DNA from 3 places in the Streptomyces sp. NPDC039430 genome. Region 1 is predicted to be linked to each of the others. Evidence: riboswitches for the same ligand, from Rfam matches in the RefSeq annotation. Region 1 holds a riboswitch; each other region holds the start of a gene.
What was found. Region 1 has a riboswitch for cyclic di-AMP ahead of ACZ7LS_RS28875 (C40 family peptidase). Riboswitches for the same ligand answer to the same signal wherever they lie in the genome.

Region 1 (4,699 bases):
CTTCGCGACCACCCTGCGCGCCATGAGTACTCAGGCCCTGCACCTCGGGTTCGAGGAGCACGCCGGAGATCTCGCGGACGCGGCCGTCAACACCGCCGGCCGGCGCGCCGACCCGGCTCTCCGGGCCTTCGTCCTGAGCCAGCGCGCGCTCACCCACGCCCGCGCGCGGCGCCGCCGTGAGGCCGTCAGGGATCTCACGGCGGCGGAGACGCAGCACGACCGCGCGACCGGCCTGCCGGGACCGTTCACCCACTACCCCCGGCCCGGACTCGACTACCAGCACGGCAGGACCCTGATCGCCCTGGGGGACACCGCGGGGGCGACGCGGCTCTTCACCGGCGCGGCCGAGGCCCGTGCCGAGGACCGCCACAGATCAAGCGCCCTCACCCGGGCGCGGCTCGCCGACACGCTCCTGACCCTCGGTCACCTGGAGGAGTCCTGTGCCCAGTGGCACGTCTTCCTCGACCACTACCCGAGTCTGCGGTCGGCCCCCGCCGACCAGGCGCTCAGACGTCTGCGCGGATCTCTGAACGGATTCCGGAGCCGGCCGTACGCCGCCGCCGTGCTCCACCGCGCCCGGGGCCTCACCGCCCCGCCGTCGCATCTCTGAGCGGTGCCTGTCCGGTCGGGGCGTATCCGATCGGGGCGGCCCTGACCGGGGCGTCCGCAACGGGCTGAAAGCAAAAGGATCGTCCATGCCCGAGGTGTAGCGCCACGCCGCCACCGGCGGACCGCCGGAGCGGGCGAGGCGCGGAGAGTGCACCCGCAGAATCGCTTCCTGTCTGCTCCATTCGACCGAACGCGCCCACGGCGAAAGCCTCTTGCTCCGGATCTCCCGGCAGATCCCGCACCTCACGTTCTGTACGTCCTGTACATTTTCTACGGAGCCCGCGAGAACCGCGAGACGCGCGTACGAGGAGAGGCACGCCATGAACCGTCCGTCAGCCCGCCACGTCCTGCCCGAGTTCACCGAGCGGACATCCAACGGGACCCGCACCCTCGACCCTTACTCCAAGCTCCTCGAAGAGCGGATCATCCTCCTCGGCACGCCGGTCGACGACACCGCGGCCAACGATGTGATCGCGCAGCTCATCCACCTCGAATACGCCGCGCCCGAACGGGACATCTCGCTCTACATCAACTCGCCCGGCGGGTCGATCAGCGCCATGTCCGCGATCTACGACACGATGCGGATCGTCACCTGCGACGTGGAGACCGTCTGCCTCGGACAGGCGGTCTCGACCGCTGCCGTACTGCTGGCCGCGGGCGCGCCGGGCAAGCGGCTGGCGCTGCCCGGCGCGCGGCTCGTCCTCCGGCAGCCCGGCATCGAGGAGCCGGTCCAGGGCCGGCCGTCCGACCTGGAGATCCACGCGCGGGAGATGCTCCGACTGCGGTCGCTGCTCACGTCCATGCTGGTGCGTCACACCGGGCAGAGCACCGAGCGGATCACCGAGGACATCGAGCGCGACACGTTCTTCGACGCGCCGGCCGCCCAGGCGTACGGACTGCTCGATCACGTCGTCAGGAACCGCAGGACGTCCCTCGACACGCCGCGCGATCCCTTCGGCGGGCGGTGAACGCCGGTGCCGGCACGGCGAGTCGTTCCCAGATGGGCGGCGTCCATACGGGAACGACTCGCACGTTCGGCGTATGAACTGTCCGGACGCGTGCGGGGTCCCAAGTTGCGCGAAGCGACCGGATGAGCCAGGCGCCGCGAACTCCCTTGCAGGTACGGCCCTCATCGGGGCTCATGCCGTCGGCGTGACACACCCCTTCGCCACCCTTTTGGGTCATCCGTGATGAACTTCACATATCGTCGTTTCGTCTCGGATATCCACCTGTTCCTGCGTCAAGATCCGTGGGACGACAAGCCCCCGCCACCGCGGCGGGGCGGTCCGGGCGGACGCCGAGTCCTGCCGCCGCAACCGGATGCCTGGTCGACAGGAGTGGATCGGCAGGAGTGGAGGACCCAGGCAGAACGGGACGACGCCCGGTGTGGTCGTCCCTCGGGGTGAAGTCGTGAGAGCGGCCGGGCAACTTCGCCAGCCCGAACCCGACAGGTCATCCTTCACAGGCGGCTGACGAAGGGTTGCGCATGACCGCGCAGACGAATGTCCCGTCTCTGCTCTCCAGGACCGGTGCGGTTTCGGTCCTCACACTCGCCGCGCTCGGCGGCACGATGCTCGTGCCCGGCGCCACGTCCGAGGCCGAGGCCGCCACGCGCGCGGTCAACGCCCTCAAGATCGCCGCCTCGAAGAAGGGCTCTCCGTACCGGTGGGGTGCCACGGGGCCCCATCGCTTCGACTGCTCCGGGCTGACGCTCTACTCGTTCAAGAAGGCCGGCAAGCAGCTCCCCCGTACGGCCCAGCAGCAGTACAACTCGTCCCGCCATATCTCCCCCTCCGAACGGCGCAAGGGCGACCTGGTGTTCTTCCACTGGGGCAACAGCGTCTACCACGTCGGGATCTATGCCGGCCGGGGGAGGATCTGGCACTCGCCCAAGACCGGGGCGCTGGTGCGGCTGGAGCGGATCTGGTCGCGGAGCGTCCTGTACGGCCGGGTGAACTGACCCCGGCCGCGGCACCGGCCCTCGCGCCACCACAGCCCCCTGACGCGGCGACGCCGGCGACATGCCGGAGGGGGCCGTCCCCGCCCCGGGCGGGGACGGCCCGGGATCCGGTCCCCGGCCGGCCGGTCTCAGCTCACGTCAGCCGCCACCGGGACCGTCCACGGCAGGACGATCCAGACCGTCTTGCCGCCCTCGGCGGTCGGGGTGACGGAGAGCTGTCCCCCCTGCTCGACCGTGAGCGAGCGGACGATCACCATGCCGCGGCCGTTGTCCTGCTGAACGGCCGCGGGCAGCCGTTGCGGCCAGCGCGGATGGCTGTCGGTGACCCCGACGCGCAGCTGCTCGTCACGTTCGAGCCGGACCTCCACGGTGAACGTGGGTGACTGGCCGAAGGTGTGCTGCACCGCGTTGGTGGCCAGTTCCGAGACGATCAGCCGGACCGTCTCGGCCATGTCCTCCCGCGCCGGCAGCCCCCACTCGGCCAGCAGGTCCACGACGTATCTTCGCGCCGCGGTGACCGAGGCGGGATCGCTCGGCAGGGTGATGGATGCTTCCTGGTGGTCTGCCATGGCGACGCCGTCCCTTTCCCGCCGGGCCTGGCTCCGGCACAGAGCGAATGACTGCGCGGACGGCCTCGGACCGTGCTTCGCGCCAGCCTCCCACTGATCGTGCCGTTCCCAGGGCCGATCCACCGAGATCTGCATATATCTGTCGCTCAAAGCGGTGAACTCTGCAACGCGAGACCGTATTTGGGCGCCGAAAAGATATCTTCTCCGCCGCGGCGCCCGAGGGCGCGACGAACACAGGGCGGGGAGGCAATCATTCATGCGGCATATTCCAGCGGTGCGCCGGCGCAGGCTCGGCGAGGAATTGCGCAAGCTGCGGCAGAGCGCGGGACTGACAAGCGGCCAGACCGCGCGGCTGCTCGGCTGGCATCAGTCGAAGGTCAGCCGGCTGGAGACGGGAGTGAGCGGGGTGAAGGACGAGGATCTGGCCGGACTGCTCGACGCGTTCGGTGTCACCGACGCACAACAACGGCTGCTGCTGGGCGCCTTGGCGGGGACCACCAGCAGCGGCCAGGGGTGGTGGATGGCGTACGGCGGCGTGATCCCGCCACAGTACCGGGACTTCATCAGCCTGGAGTCCCAGGCCCGTACCGCGCGCACGCTGGAGACTTCCGTGGTCCCCGGGCTGCTCCAGACCCCCGCGTACGCCCGTGCCGTGACCCGCGCGGCGCTCGGCGGACTGCCCGCCACGACGGTCGACTCCCTGGTCGAAGTGCGGCTCGCCCGCCAGGAGGTGCTGCGCACCGGCATACCCCTGGAGCTGCACGCCGTACTGGACGAGGCCGTTCTGCGCCGTCAGGTGGGCGGGCCCGGTGTGATGCGGGAGCAGCTGCTGCGGCTCTCGGAGCTGGCCCGTCTTCCGCATGTCTGTCTTCAGGTGCTGCCGTTCACGGCCGGCGGCTATGTAGGACTTACCGGCCCTTTCGTTATCTTCTCATTTCCGCACATCACTGATCTGGATTTGGTCGTTCTCGACCATTTGACGAATAGCCTCTATCTGGAGCGGAAAGAAGACCTTGAGGCGTACTGCGCGGCGTTCGGCACCATGCAGGCGCATGCCCTCTCGACAGAGGATTCATTGGATCTCATCGCCGGGATCGGTGACGGCGGCTAGGGAGCATCATGACCCCCCACCTGACATGTCCATCCGCATGGCATCGCAGCAGCTACAGCACCGGCGCGAACAACTGCGTGGAGTGCGCCCCCAACGCCGTGGGCGGACTGGCCGTACGTGACTCCAAGGAAGTGACCCGACCCCATCTCTCCTTCTCGGCGGACGCGTGGACCTCCTTCGTCTCCGCGCTGCGCGACGGGGCGCCCGCGCACTGACCGCCGGGGCCCGGCCGGCTCAGCTCGCGTCCCCCGGCGCGAGCGCGACGATCGTGTCCACCGCCGTGCCGATCTGCTGATCCGTCAGATCGGCACGCGCGGTGAGCCGGATCCTGGAGATGCCGTCCGGCACCGAGGGCGGACGGAAACACCCCACGGCCAGCCCCGCCGCACGGCACTCCGCGGCCCAGCGCACCGCCGCCTCGGGGGACGGCGCCCGTACGGAGACCACGGC
Region 2 (4,699 bases), on a different contig from region 1:
CGCCTGTCCTGGACGGACTTGAGCGACCAGAGATCGAGCACCGGGCAGTCGTAGCGGTCCGCGATGGCCCGCACATGGGCGGTGTACGTGGCGATCTTGCCGCGCAGATGGCGCAGCACGGGCACGCCCCGGGTGTCGAAGCCGGTGGTCACCATGACCGTGCCGACTGCGCCGGAGAGATCGGCGACGGCCCGCTCGAAACGTTCGGCGACATCGTCGGGGTCGGTGCCGGGCCGGATGATGTCATTGCCGCCGGCGCAGAACGTCACCAGATCCGGGGCGAGTTCCTTCGCGCGCGGTATCTGTTCGTCGACGATCTGGTCGAGGAGCCGGCCGCGTACGGCGAGATTGGCGTACCGGAAATGGCCGTGGGCGGTGTTCTCCGTCGCACCCGAGACCGCCAGTTGGTCGGCGAGCAGGACCGCGAACCGGTCCGCCCAGCCGACATATGTCCCGTCGGGGCCCGGATCACCCACCCCCTCGGTGAAGCTGTCGCCGATCGCCGCGTAGGACCCGAGTACGCCATTTCTTCTTGATCTCGAATCGTCTGCCACAGCACCACATCATTCACCGGCATATGTGACCTACGCGACCGTAAGGAGGGGTTGACGCCGGGTGAGATATGCCATCGGTCAAGATTCGGCCAAGCGGGAATAGCCGCAAACCTCCGCTGCCCGGCACGGAAAGTGCCGGGCAGCGGAATGGGCCGAGGTGATCTGACGGGTCAGAGGTTGACGCCGTGCTCCCGGAGGTAGGCGACCGGGTCGACGTCCGAGCCGTACTCGGGGCCGGTGCGGATCTCGAAGTGCAGGTGCGGTCCGGTGGAATTGCCCGTGGAACCGGAGAGTCCGATCTGCTGGCCCGCGCTGACGGTGTCGCCCGCGGAGACCTCCAGGGACGACAGGTGGCCGTACTGCGAGTACATGCCGTCGCTGTGCTGGATGACGATCTGGTTGCCGTACGAGCCGCCCCAGCCGGCCGTCACGACCGTGCCGTCGCCGACCGCCTTGACGGGGGTGCCCGAGGACGCCGAGAAGTCGACACCGGTGTGGTAGCCGCTGGACCAGCTGGAGCCGGAGGCGCGGTACGGCGTGGAGGTGGGTCCGTCGACCGGCGCGGTGAAGCCGGAACCGGTGCTCGGCTCCGCGGTGTCGGCGGCGGGGGCCTGTTCGGCGGCCGAGGCGGCGGACTCGTCCGTCGAGCCGCTCGACGACGAGTCGCCGGACGCGGTGTCGCCGGACGACGCGGTGGCGGAGTCGGCCGAGGAGGAATCGGCGGTGTCGGCGGGCGAGGAGGCGGTGTCGGCCGAGGAGCTGGAGGGCTCCGCCGGAGCCTCGGACGGGGAACTCGCCGCGGCCCTCGCGCCGAGGGTCAGCTTGAGGCCCGGGTGGATCAGCGACGGGTTGTCGCCGACGGCCTCGCGGTTGTCCTGGTACAGCTTGTGCCAGCCGCCGCGGACATGGTGCTCGACGGCGATCTTCGAGAGATAGTCCCCGGCGACCACGGTGTAGGTCCTCGCGACCTTGGTGGCGGCGGCCCGGACGGCGGCCTGCTTCGTCTCGGCCCGCTGCTGGGCGCCGGACAGATTCTGGGCCGTGTGCGCCGAGGCGGGAACAGCGGCCTGCGGGGCGGTCGCGGGAGCGGCCTTCTCCGCGGCGTGCGCGCCGGTGGCGCCGATGAGCGGAAGCGCGATGGCCGCGCCACCCGTGCCGGCGGCGATGAATCCGCGCGAGATGGGATTGGTCTTGGGACGGCGGTGCTTACCCTTCGCGGGCATGGCGAATTCCTCTCCGGCGCCTGCGAGGTGAGCTGTCGGGTTCGGGCTGGAGCTGCCCGGCCGCGCGTGGTGCGCGACTTCACCCCAAGCCGTCCGGAGTTCCGGACCGGCGTACTACCTGGGTCCCCCGCTCCTGCCACGCGTTGATGGATGGATGCGAATTCCAAGCGGCGGCAGGATTCGGCGATCCGCTCGGATTGAGGCTGAAGGTAAGCGAGCCGGACGGCCGGAACAAGATGCCGTATTCCCGCGGTCGCACCCGTTCCGGATATCGCCCGGGTTATCCGGTCACCCTGTGTGGATTCCGGTCTCCAATTTCCTTACGGGGGAGCAATTCCCCTTCCCGATACCACCACGCAACGTCACGGATATGATCCTGCTCACGGCCCCGAGCCCATCTCCCCCGCGACCGGGGCAGGTTATACGGAATCACCCATTCCGGACAGATGGGCATGTGGGCGATATTCACCGGCACAGCGTGTCCGAATAATGCGCTTCTGCCCCCTCGGGCGCTGGGCTGATTGCTACAGGTTGCCTGAGGAACAAATGTCGTAGGGTCGGGAATCGACATCGTCGGCGAGCCGCGCCGACGGCAGACACGGAGGAGCACGCCGTGACGCAGCAGCTGCCGCAGGTCCCGTCGACAGAGCCCGAGTTGTCCGGCGTGCGCAACTTCCGCGACGTGGGCGGGCTGCCGACCACGGACGGCCGGCGGGTGGCCCACGGCAGGCTCTTCCGCAGCGGGCATCTCGCCAACGCCACCCCGGCCGACGCCGCCTTCCTCACCTCCCTCGGCCTGCACACCATCTTCGACTTCCGCAACGGCGCCGATCTGAAGCTCGACGGCGCGGACGTGGAGCTGCCCGGCGTACGCAATGTGAACCTGCCGCTCACCGATCCGGCGGACGGCGCCGAGTTCTGGCTGATGGTGCGGGACGGCGATCTCGACCAGCTGCGCTCGCTCCTCTCGGACGGCAAGGCGGCGAACCGGATGATCGACTCGTACCGGACGATCATCACGGAACGCACCGCCGAGCACAGCCGCGTCCTGCACTCGCTCGCCGAGGACAGCGTCCCCGCGCTCATGCACTGCGCGGCGGGCAAGGACCGGGCGGGGCTCTCCATCGCGGTGTCCCTGCTCGCCGTCGGGGTGGAGCCCGAGGCGATCGAGGCCGACTACCTCAAGTCGAACGACCCGAGCCGCCGCTACCCGATCCGCCGCAGCGACAGCTCGTCCGCCGGGATGTCCTCGGAGGTGATGGAGCTCCTCAGTCCGCTCTTCGACGCTCGCGCCGAGTACCTCGCGGCGGCCTTCGAGACCATCGAGAAGACCTGGGGCACCACGGACCGCTATCTGACCGAGGGGCTCGGGCTCGCCCCCGAGACCCGCGAGCGGCTCCGCGCCCGCCTTCTCGACGAGGGCTGACCGAGCGACGGCGAAACCCCTGGCCGCCCCGCCCGAGCCGCCCCCCGCTCCGCCGCCCCGGGCCGCTACCCCCGCGAGCCCATCTCGAAGAGCAGATAGAGGAAGGCCGCGAAGAGATGGCCGGCGATCAGATAGGCGAAGAGCCGGATGACCAGCCCGCGGGGGAACTTCCCCTCCTCCTTCATGACATGACCGGGCACGGCGTTCTCCTGCACGGCGTTCTCGGGCGCAACGTTCTCCGGCACGGCGTTCTCCTGCACGGGGTTCTCCGACACGGGGTTCTCCGGCTCGGGCATGGTGGCAGACCTCTCTCAGCAGGTCAGCGGCGATGGGCCCCGGCGCCGAGGCACAACTCGGCGGCGGGGCTCTGCAGCAGGGTATGGACGAAGAGCAGCTCGGTCCCCTCGGGTCCGGCCGCCGCGATCCGGTGCGGGGTGAGCGAGTCGAAGTGCGCGCTGTCCCCGGGGCCGAGTACGTGCACGGCGTCCCCGAGAGTCAGCCGCAGGCGTCCTTCGAGAACATGGAGCCACTCCTCACCCGCGTGTACGCGGACGAGGTCACCCTGCGCCCCGTACGGGACCTGGAGCCGCAGCGGCTGCATGGCCCGGCCCGAGCCGCCCGCCTGGTAGTAGGTCCAGCCGTCGGCCTCGACCGGTTCCATCCGGTCGGCCCGGACGATGGGATCGCGTTCCGGCACGATCTCCCCGAGCAGCTCGGATACGGTCGTACCGTAGATACGGGCGAGGCTCAGCAGCATCGGCAGCGACGGTTGTCTGCGGCCGGTTTCCAGCCGGGAGAGATGGGCCGGGGAGAGCCCGGCCCGCCGGGCGGCGGTCTCCAGGGTGAGGCGCCGGCCCCGGCGCAGGTCGCGCAGGCGGGGAGCGACATCGGGCAGCCGGCCGGACAGGTCTTCGCCGGCCTCTCCGGCGGGAGGTGTGCTCATGTGTCCATTGCGCCAGGAACTTTCCTCCGAGGCAAATTTCTTACCTCGGAGGCAAAGCGCAGCCCTCCGGACGCGCTATCGGTTGGCCACGGCCTGCTTCACCAGGGTCCTGCCGAAGTCCCACATCAGTCCGCCACCACCGTGGGCGTCGTCCATGACCGCCGTGAAGGCCTCCACGAAGCGCTCGACCTCCCGCTCCCCGATGGTCAGCGGCGGAATCAGCTTGATCACTTCCAGCTGGTCGCCGGAGACCTGGGTGAGGATCCGGTGCTTCTGGAGCAGCGGTACGACCACCATCTGCGCGAAGAGTCCCTTGCGGGCCGCCTGGAGCATGGTCCACCGGCCGCGGAGCTTGATCGAGTTCGGCCGGCCGAACTCGATGCCGATCATCAGGCCCCGGCCGCGTACCTCGTGCAGCAGTTCATAGCGGTCGACGAGCGCGGCCAGCCGTGACCTGAGCAGATCCCCGGTGGTCCGGGCATTGGCCACAATGTTCTCGTCCTCCATCACGGACAGCACGGCCAGGCCCGCGGCCATGGCCTGGGCATTGGAT
Region 3 (4,699 bases), on a different contig from region 1:
ATCGAGGCCGCGCAGCAGCTCTCCGGTCCTGACGGTCTGGTTGCCCGCGAGGACGACACGGACGCCGAGGGCCCGGAGGCTCGCCAGGGCGGGCCGTACATCGGGATAGAGATCGGATTCGTCGAGATGGTCGCCGCGGCCGGCGGCCTCCCTGGCGCGGTACGCCTCGCCGACGTCCATGCCGGGCTTGATGAGGCGGAGGGCGTCGGTGTGGTCCCGGTTCTGGACGGTCGCGGCGCCGACGAGCGCGGAGATGGTGTGCCGGGGAATGCCCAGCCAGTCGGCCCAGGACGCCCAGTAGCGGTCGTCGCGGACGAGGGTCTCGCCGACGTCGAACACGATGGTTTCAATCACCGGTGTAAGCGTAGGGGGACACGCTCTGCCGATTGTCAGTGGCTGGCCGTAGCCTTGGTCCTATGTTCGCTTCCTCGTCCACTTCTTCCCCCGCTTCCGGTGACGGCGACTCGTTACGCGCTGTCAGGTCTGCCGCTGTCGTCAACGCGGAGATCCGTGCCCTGTGGGCGCGCGCCGGTGGCGCGCTGCCGCCCGCCGAGCAGGAGCGCTACCAGCGGCTTCTGGTGGAGTGGGCCGCCGCGGTCCGTGCCGATGTCGTCGAGGCCGCCTAGCCCGTCCGTGCGCCGAGTGGTGATGATCTTGCTCCGGATGGCGTAGAGTTGCATTCAACGGCGCGGGGTGGAGCAGCTCGGTAGCTCGCTGGGCTCATAACCCAGAGGTCGCAGGTTCAAATCCTGTCCCCGCTACTGGAAGAAAACGAAGGCCCGGATTCCTGGTGAATCCGGGCCTTCGTCGTGTCCACCCGGGCCCGGACCGGCCGCCGGTACGGGTACGAGCGGACCGGCTGCCGGTCCGCTCGCTCCGGGCCCGGATTCCGTCGTGGCCTCGATGACGCGCGCTCCCCGTCGACCATGACAAGTACGGTGAAGGTACGGCTGTGCTCGTGCGGGACGCCATGAGGGTGTACGCCGGGCGCCAGCCGACCGACTGATCGGGGCCGTCGGCCGATCGGTGCGCCGGAGCACCGGCCGGGCCGGCGGGGCCGCTCGCCGTAGCCCACTCGGCCGACGGCGAGTCGCCACCCGGGATGGCAGCGGCCAGCCTGATGGAGCGCGGCACCGTCCGCAGCAGTCGGCGGACCGGGCAGGAGACCACTGGTGTGGAGACTGAGGAAGCTCGGAAAGGGCACGGGCGGCACAGGCCGGCGGGCGGCTGAGGACGCCGGTATCTGGGCAGGTCGCGGAACGGGTTTCTGGACGGCCGGTGACAACGTCCGCGGCGGCGGCCGGTATCCCGCGGGACGCGGCCGTACCGGACGCAGGCTGGTACGGGTGCTGCCCGTGCTGGTGATCGTCGCCGGGGTGATCTTCGACCTCGTGACCCCGACGCGCGTCACCGCGTCCCCCCTCTTCGCCGCGGCTCCGCTGGTCGCCGCCCCGTTCTATCCGATGGCAGGCACGCTCGTCATCGCCCTCACCTCGCTGGTCGCCGAGGTGGTGCTGCACATCCACGCGGACACCCAGTTCCAGGTGGAGTCGATCAGCGAGGTGCTGACGGTGCTGGTCGTGTCCCTGCTGGCGCTGTACATCAACGGTGTCGTACGGCGCAGCGGTGAGCGGCTGGCCTCCGCCCGCATCATCGCCGAGACCGCCCAGCGCGCGGTGCTGCCCAGACCCGCCGAACGGATCGGGGGGCTGCGGATCGCCGCGCGGTACGAGGCGGCGCAGGAGGGCGCGTTCATCGGCGGGGACCTCTTCGCCGTACAGGACACGCCGTACGGGGTGCGGCTGGTGGTCGGGGATGTACGGGGGAAGGGTCTTGACGCGGTCGAAGCGGTGGCGGTGGTCATCGGGTCCTTCCGGGAGGCCGCCGAGCAGGAGAGTTCGCTGGAGGCGGTCGCGCAGCGGCTGGAGCGGGCTCTCCGGCGGGAGGGGACACGGCAGGACGCGCTCGATATCTTCGAGGGGTTCACGACGGCCGTACTGGCCGAGATCCCGCACGACGAGGGTGTGGTGCGGCTGGTCAACCGCGGCCACCCCGAGCCGCTGCTGGTGTGCGGCGACGGCGAGGTGCGGATGCTCGTCGCGACCGACCCCGCGCTGCCGCTCGGGATGAGCGAACTGGGTATGTGGCCGGACCGCGCCGAGCAGGCCGCGTATCCGGAAGGCGCGACGCTGCTCTTCTATACGGACGGGCTGACCGAGGCGCGTGATGCCCACGGGGTTTTCTACGTCCCGCGCGAACGGCTCGACGGCCGGGTCTTCCAGGGGCCCGACGAGATGCTCCAGGCGCTCATCGACGATGTGCGGCGGCACACGGGCGGCGGGAGCCAGGACGACATGGCGCTGCTGGCGGTCAGCCGGCCCTCGGAGGGTGAGCCGGAGCGGCGCAGGACCATGCCCTTGGTGCCGTGAGACGGCCGGAGCCATCAGCCGGCGTCGTCAGCCGGATCGCCGGACGGATGCGTCCGGCCGGACCCCTCGCCACCGTCCGTAGTCGAGAGGTATCCCTCCGCATAACATTTGACACACCGTCAGAAATGCGAGCCGCCCTGATGGGCCGTCAACTCGCCCGATTCCGTTCCCTTCCGTCCCGGTACGTCCGATGCGAAGTCGTTAACGATCACCCGGAACAGCTTGGAATAAGGCCCGGGTCTCTATTAACGTTCGATAACGCAGCGCGGTCGTCCCAGCCGTCGTAAGAGATGGCACCGTGCGCACGCGCCGAATCCCGCAAGGGAACCGGGGAACCACCAATTGGGGTGAATCGGGTGTTTTCTGTCGCCTTGTGCGGCAGGAGCGCTCGTAGGAGACCTTCCTGCTCCGAACCCGTCAGCTAACCCGGTAGGCGAGAAGGAAGGAAAGGAGTACGCCTCAGTGGCGTCCAACAAGCCTGCCCCCGAAGCCCTCTTCGAAACGCGCTCCCACGGCGACGAGCCGGACAGGGCATGGGGGGAATGGAATCCCACCGAGGAGTCCATACGGCCCGTACGCGGCCGGCATCGCGTCGCCAAGCAGCGCGGACTGGCCCGTAGCTCCACCGTCCTCGGCGTGGGCGTCATCGCCGCCGTCGGCGCGGGCGGCATCGCCACCGCGCAGGACAAGCCCGCGGTCTCCATATCCCTGCCCGACGCGATCGCGGACAATCTTCCGGACGCCAAGTCTCTGCCGGGAATGGGCTCGCTCGCCTCGGACGACTCCGAGTCCGAGGTGCTCGCCGCCCCGCTCACCACCGCCGGGCTCACGGCCTCGGACACCGAACAGGGCGCCACCGACGCGGGAGAGGCGCTGCGCGCCCGTATCCTCCAGCAGGCCGAGGCGCAGCAGACCGGGGCCGACGCGGCGCAGAAGGCGGCCGCGGAGTCGGCGGCGGCCGAGAAGGCCGCGGCCGAGGCCAAGAAGCAGCAGTCCGAGGCCGAGAAGAAGATCGAAGAGGCGAAGAAGAAGGCCGAGGCCGAGGCCAGGGCCAAGGCGGAGAAGGCGCGGCTGGCCAAGCTGGCCGCCAGCTACGCGATCCCCACCTCCTCGTACACGATCACCTCGACCTACGGTCAGGCCGGCTCGCTGTGGTCCTCCGGCCAGCACACCGGCCTGGACTTCGCCGCGCCGACGGGCACCCCGCTCAAGGCCGTGCACAGCGGCACCGTCAAGTCGGCCGGCTGGTCGGGCTCGTACGGATACCGCACGGTCCTGGAGCTCGATGACGGCACGGAGATCTGGTACGCCCACCAGTCCTCGATCAGCGTGAGCGCCGGGCAGAAGGTCAGCACCGGCGAGGTCATCGGCAGGGTCGGCGCGACCGGCAACGTGACCGGCGCCCATCTGCACCTCGAAGTCCACACGGCGGGCGGCTCGGGCATCGACCCGATGAGCTGGCTGCGCGGCAAGGGCCTCAACCCGTAGACCTCGTCTCCACGGACCTTCCCCCGCGAGCCTGTGGGCCCGCGAGCCTGTGGGCTCGTGGGCCCGTTGGGTTCGCGAGCCCGTTGGGTTCGTGGGGCCGCGGTTTCGTGGGGCCGCGAGTTCGGCGGACATTCCCCCATACGGTCCCTATCGGGGCGTGGAGCGGAATAGGGCGGACCCCTTCGGGAGTTGCAGCCGCCTATGACCGCTCTGCGCCCACTGGGCTCTTCCGATCTGCACGTCTTCCCGCTCGCCCTCGGCGGCAATGTCTTCGGCTGGACCGCCGACGAGACGGCCTCCTTCGCCGTCCTCGACGCGTACGCCGCCGCAGGCGGGAACTTCATCGACACCGCCGACCTGTACTCCGCCTGGGTGCCGGGCCACAAGGGCGGTGAATCCGAGACCGTCATCGGCAACTGGATCGCCTCGCGCGGCAATCGCTCCGAGGTGCTGGTCGCGACCAAGGTCGGCGGGCACCCGCAGTACAAGGGGCTCCGGGCCGCCACCATCAAGGCCGGCGTCGAGGAGTCCCTGCGTCGGCTCCGTACGGACTACATCGACCTCTACTACACGCACTTCGACGACCCCGAGGTCCCGGTCGAGGAGATCGTCACCGCCCTCGACCAGCTGGTGACGGCGGGCAAGGTCCGCGCGCTCGGCGCCTCCAACATCAGCGCGGAGCGGCTGGCCGCCTCGCTCGCCTTCTCGGAGCGCGAGGGGCTGGCCCGCTATGTGGCGCTCCAGCCGCACTACAACCTGGTCTCGCGGGACACGTACGAGGG

Region 2: it holds a riboswitch for cyclic di-AMP, as region 1 does, so the genes downstream of both, ACZ7LS_RS25880 (M23 family metallopeptidase) here and ACZ7LS_RS28875 (C40 family peptidase) in region 1, are expected to answer to the same signal.
Region 3: it holds a riboswitch for cyclic di-AMP, as region 1 does, so the genes downstream of both, ACZ7LS_RS22440 (M23 family metallopeptidase) here and ACZ7LS_RS28875 (C40 family peptidase) in region 1, are expected to answer to the same signal.

Annotation. Positions count from the first base shown of each region.
Region 1 covers NZ_JBVKAK010000014.1:120,183-124,881, forward strand. Annotated here, with positions in the region: gene ACZ7LS_RS28865 (tetratricopeptide repeat protein) at 1-610, shown strand, start outside; gene ACZ7LS_RS28870 (ATP-dependent Clp protease proteolytic subunit) at 930-1,577, shown strand; cyclic di-AMP (ydaO/yuaA leader) riboswitch at 1,921-2,092, shown strand; gene ACZ7LS_RS28875 (C40 family peptidase) at 2,096-2,569, shown strand; gene ACZ7LS_RS28880 (ATP-binding protein) at 2,698-3,138, opposite strand; gene ACZ7LS_RS28885 (helix-turn-helix domain-containing protein) at 3,395-4,249, shown strand; gene ACZ7LS_RS28890 (DUF397 domain-containing protein) at 4,258-4,464, shown strand; gene ACZ7LS_RS28895 (8-amino-7-oxononanoate synthase) at 4,484-4,699, opposite strand, start outside.
Region 2 covers NZ_JBVKAK010000011.1:39,741-44,439, forward strand. Annotated here, with positions in the region: gene ACZ7LS_RS25875 (SGNH/GDSL hydrolase family protein) at 1-554, opposite strand, end outside; gene ACZ7LS_RS25880 (M23 family metallopeptidase) at 725-1,777, opposite strand; cyclic di-AMP (ydaO/yuaA leader) riboswitch at 1,782-1,946, opposite strand; gene ACZ7LS_RS25885 (tyrosine-protein phosphatase) at 2,391-3,203, shown strand; gene ACZ7LS_RS25890 (DUF6126 family protein) at 3,269-3,499, opposite strand; gene ACZ7LS_RS25895 (helix-turn-helix domain-containing protein) at 3,523-4,146, opposite strand; gene ACZ7LS_RS25900 (aspartate aminotransferase family protein) at 4,222-4,699, opposite strand, start outside.
Region 3 covers NZ_JBVKAK010000009.1:22,203-26,901, reverse strand. Annotated here, with positions in the region: gene ACZ7LS_RS22460 (HAD family hydrolase) at 1-351, opposite strand, end outside; gene ACZ7LS_RS22455 (hypothetical protein) at 417-626, shown strand; tRNA gene ACZ7LS_RS22450 (tRNA-Met) at 688-761, shown strand; gene ACZ7LS_RS22445 (PP2C family protein-serine/threonine phosphatase) at 1,173-2,429, shown strand; cyclic di-AMP (ydaO/yuaA leader) riboswitch at 2,727-2,880, shown strand; gene ACZ7LS_RS22440 (M23 family metallopeptidase) at 2,892-3,917, shown strand; gene ACZ7LS_RS22435 (aldo/keto reductase) at 4,119-4,699, shown strand, end outside.